Regions from separate parts of the Streptomyces sp. WMMB303 genome, predicted to be linked through region 2. Evidence: predicted binding sites of a transcription regulator. Region 2 holds the regulator's gene; the other holds the start of a gene.
The links. Region 2 encodes HrcA, which represses chaperone genes, less so after heat shock. Its sites were predicted from a motif close to TTNGCACTCNGNNNNNCNGAGTGCNAA; they were not measured.
Positions count from the first base shown of each region.

Region 1: a site for HrcA is predicted at 1,110-1,136, ahead of groL (chaperonin GroEL). Genes of this name have one in related genera too.

Region 1 covers NZ_JARKIN010000001.1:3,050,572-3,052,769, reverse strand. Annotated here, with positions in the region: gene P2424_RS13600 (MoaD/ThiS family protein) at 1-218, shown strand, start outside; gene P2424_RS13595 (cold-shock protein) at 738-941, shown strand; gene groL (chaperonin GroEL) at 1,319-2,198, shown strand, end outside.
Region 2 covers NZ_JARKIN010000001.1:2,069,908-2,072,105, forward strand. Annotated here, with positions in the region: gene dnaJ (molecular chaperone DnaJ) at 1-432, opposite strand, end outside; gene hrcA (heat-inducible transcriptional repressor HrcA) at 434-1,450, opposite strand; gene P2424_RS09465 (MBL fold metallo-hydrolase) at 1,720-2,198, shown strand, end outside.

The DNA of each region.
Region 1 (2,198 bases), 980 kb from region 2:
AGGTCAGCGCCGAGGGCGGGACCCTCGCCGAGGTGCTGGCGGACCTGGAGAAGAACCACACGGGCATCTCCGCCCGTGTCCTGGACGACGCCGGGAAGCTGCGCCGCTTCGTCAACGTCTACGTCAACGACGACGACGTCCGCTTCGAACAGGGGTTGCAGACCCCCACCCCGGACGGCACCGGGGTCTCCATCATTCCGGCGGTCGCCGGCGGCTGACCGGTCGGTCGCCCGCTCGCCCGTCGGATCGGTCCGTCCGCCGCCGGCCGGCCGAGTTCCGCACCACCGCTCGCCAGCAGGGCCTACGGCACGGGGTCGCCCTCTCCGAAGGGAAACGGAGGGGGCGATTCCGTGTTTCGGGAGGCGGTAGAGTGACGGGAGTTCCCCCACCCGGCACCCGCCGACCGCCGCACGGACCGCGTCGGGCACGGCCGCGGACGGGACGGCGCCGCGATGACAACGGGACAAGTTACGGTCGAAAACCGGACGGTAATTGTCGCGAAGACTCCAAATGTCTGGCCCGACTTGCCCTGCTTCAGGCCCAGTTGAGGCTTATTTCCGATCAGCCGTGCCCAGAATTCTCGTCCGATTGACCTGTTGCACAGGGCGTCCGTGCAGATACATTCAGCGGCGGTCGACGCGTTCCGGCGCACGCCCCCGCTTGCTCATGGGGGTGAGGTCTGACCCGGGTTCGCGAAGTGCGGGCTCGCGCAAGGGCCAGTAATAGGGGAGTTAGGAATGGCTCAGGGCACCGTCAAGTGGTTCAACGCGGAGAAGGGGTACGGCTTCATCGCGGTCGACGGTGGTGCGGACGTGTTCGTCCACTACAGCGCGATCCAGATGGACGGTTACCGCACTCTCGACGAAGGGCAGCGGGTCGAGTTCGAGATTTCGCAGGGTCAGAAGGGGCCGCAGGCGGACATGGTCCGCGTGACCGGCTGAGTGTCGCCGGACTGCGCAGAGCTGCAGACACAGCGGAGAAGGGGTCGCGCCCGAGGGTGCGGCCCCTTCTCCGCTGTCTGCTGTCCGCTGTCCCTCGTCCGCCGTCCGTGGGGCTCGCGCCCCCGGGTCACCCGACCGCCACCCCACCCGGAGACGGCTTCGCCGTCGCTTGCACTCTCCATGCCCGAGTGCTAATCATTGGGTTAGCACTCTGCGAGTGAGAGTGACAAAGAAGGACCGGGTCGGTGAGGCCGCAGCCGGGTGGGGAAGGAACCGCCGGGTCTCAGGCCGTCCGTCGCGGGCGCCACGCGGTCCGGAGCAATCCAACCCTCCCCTTGCGCTCGACGCATGGGGGAAGCCAGGGAGGACCAACCCACATGGCCAAGATCATCGCCTTTGACGAGGAGGCGCGGCGCGGTCTTGAGCGTGGCATGAACCAGCTTGCCGACGCCGTCAAGGTCACGCTCGGCCCCAAGGGCCGCAACGTCGTTCTGGAGAAGAAGTGGGGCGCCCCCACGATCACCAACGACGGTGTCTCCATCGCCAAGGAGATCGAGCTCGAGGACTCCTACGAGAAGATCGGCGCCGAGCTGGTCAAGGAGGTCGCCAAGAAGACGGACGACGTCGCCGGTGACGGCACGACGACCGCCACCGTGCTCGCCCAGGCGCTGGTCCGCGAGGGTCTGCGCAACGTCGCCGCGGGTGCCAACCCGATGGCCCTCAAGCGCGGTATCGAGCAGGCCACCGAGGCTGTCTCCGCCGCTCTGCTGGAGCAGGCGAAGGACGTGGAGACCAAGGAGCAGATCGCCTCCACCGCCTCCATCTCCGCGGCCGACACCCAGATCGGTGAGCTGATCGCCGAGGCTATGGACAAGGTCGGCAAGGAAGGCGTCATCACCGTCGAGGAGTCGCAGACCTTCGGGCTCGAGCTGGAGCTCACCGAGGGCATGCGCTTCGACAAGGGCTACATCTCCGCCTACTTCGCCACCGACATGGAGCGCATGGAGGCGGAGCTCGAGGACCCCTACATCCTCATCGTCAACTCCAAGATCAGCAACGTGAAGGACCTCCTTCCGCTGCTGGAGAAGGTCATGCAGTCGGGCAAGCCGCTGCTGATCATCGCGGAGGACGTCGAGGGCGAGGCCCTGTCCACGCTGGTCGTCAACAAGATCCGCGGCACCTTCAAGTCCGTCGCCGTCAAGGCCCCGGGCTTCGGCGACCGCCGCAAGGCGATGCTCAACGACATCGCCATCCTCA
Region 2 (2,198 bases):
GGAGTTGCAGACGACAGCCGTGTCGACCTGGATCTCCTTGGTGGTGCCGAACGTCGCCTCTTCCAGGTCGATGTCCAGCCGGATCATGGCGTCCTGGCCCCGGCGGGTGCGCGAGCGCGGACCGCGCTGCGCCGCCGTGCCGAAGAAGGCGTCCATGATGTCGCTGAAGTTGCCGAAGCCCCCGCCGAAGCCGCCGGCGCCGCCGCCCGCGGCACCCGAGGCCGGGTCCCCGCCCAGGTCGTAGACCTGCTTCTTCTGCGGGTCCGAGAGCACCTCGTAGGCGGTGTTGATCTCCTTGAACCGCTCCTGGGTCTTCGGATCCGGGTTGACGTCCGGGTGCAGCTCGCGCGCGAGCCTGCGGAACGCCTTCTTGATCTCGTCCTGCGAGGCGTCACGCTGCACGCCGAGGACCGCGTAGTAGTCCGTCGCCACCTTATGACTCCGCCAGGATCTGTCCGACGTACCGTGCCACTGCGCGTACAGCTCCCATCGTTCCGGGGTAGTCCATGCGGGTCGGTCCGACCACGCCGAGTTTGGCGACTGCTTCGTCGCCCGAACCGTAACCGACCGAGACGACCGATGTGGAACTCAGCCCCTCGTGCTGGTTCTCATGCCCGATTCGTACGGTCATACCCGGATCCTTGGCTTCTCCGAGCAACTTCAGCAGCACGACCTGCTCCTCCAACGCCTCCAGAACGGGCCGGATGGTGAGCGGGAAGTCGTGCCCGAAGCGGGTGAGATTGGCGGTTCCGCCGATCATCAGCCGCTCCTCGGTCTCCTCGACCAGGGTCTCCAGCAGGGTGGCCAGCACGGTCTGGATCGTGCCCCTGTCGTCGGCGTCGAACGCCTCCGGGAGGTCCTGCACCAGGGAGGGGACCTCGGTGAACCGCTCACCGACCACCCGGCTGTTGAGCCGGGCTCGCAGGTCGGCCAGCACCGCCTCGCCGATCGGCGCCGGGCAGTCGATCAGCCGCTGCTCGACGCGGCCGGTATCGGTGATCAGCACCAGCATCAGCCGCGCGGGAGCCAGCCCGAGCAGTTCCACGTGCCGCACCGTCGAGCGGGTCAGCGACGGGTACTGCACCACGGCCACCTGCCGGGTGAGCTGCGCCAGCAGCCGCACCGTGCGGCCGACGACGTCGTCGAGGTCGACGGCGCCCTCCAGGAAGTTCTGGATCGCCCGGCGCTCGGGCGAGGAGAGCGGCTTGACCCCGGCGAGCTTGTCGACGAAGAGGCGGTACCCCTTGTCGGTGGGGATGCGGCCCGCGCTGGTGTGCGGCTGGGCGATGAACCCGTCGTCCTCCAGCGCCGCCATGTCGTTGCGGACCGTGGCCGGGGACACCTTGAGGTTGTGCCGCTCGGTGAGGGCCTTGGAGCCGACCGGCTCCTCCGTACCGACGTAGTCCTGGACGATGGCGCGGAGCACTTCAAGTCGTCGCTCGCTGAGCACGGCGCACACCTCCCGTCCGGCCGCTGGTCCGAGGTCCCGTTTCCGGCGGCTGCCCTCTGGCACTCGTCGTACCGGAGTGCCAAGCCCCTGGGCCAGTGTACGGCCGGTCACCACAGCCGGGGCAAGGGCCGCCCGCCCGCGGGCCCGACGGTACCCCGCCCACGCTCCCGGGCGCGGCTTCCGGACGCGGCTTCCGGACGCGGCTTCCGGACGCGGCTTCCGGAGCGGCCGGGAGCGCAGCGTACGGGCGCTGCGGTTAGCGTCGTCCCATGCAGCCGTTCGCAGAAGACGCCAGGCAGGACCCGTCGGCCGCCGACAGCCGCTGGGAGCGGATCGCCCCCGGGGTGCTGCGGCGCAGGCTGCCGCAGTGGGACGCGACGGTCGGCGCCGTCACCGGGGACAGCGGCGCGCTGCTCGTCGACACCGGGTCCAGCCTGCGGGAGGGCGCCGGAATCCGTGCGGACGTGGCCGCGCTGCTGGGGCGCCGGGTGACCCGGATCGTCCTCACCCACCCGCACTTCGACCACATCTTCGGCACCGCCGTCTTCTCCGGCGCCCAGGTGTACGCGGCCGTCGGCGTCCGCGAACTGCTGGCCCGCGGCACCGACGCACTGCGGGACGACGCCGTGGCGCACGGCCTGCTGGAGGACGAGGCGGGCGAGGCGGCCGACGTGCTGGTGCGCCCGCACCATCCGGTCAGCGGGCAACTCACCCTCGACCTGGGCGGACGCGAGGTCGTACTGGTGAA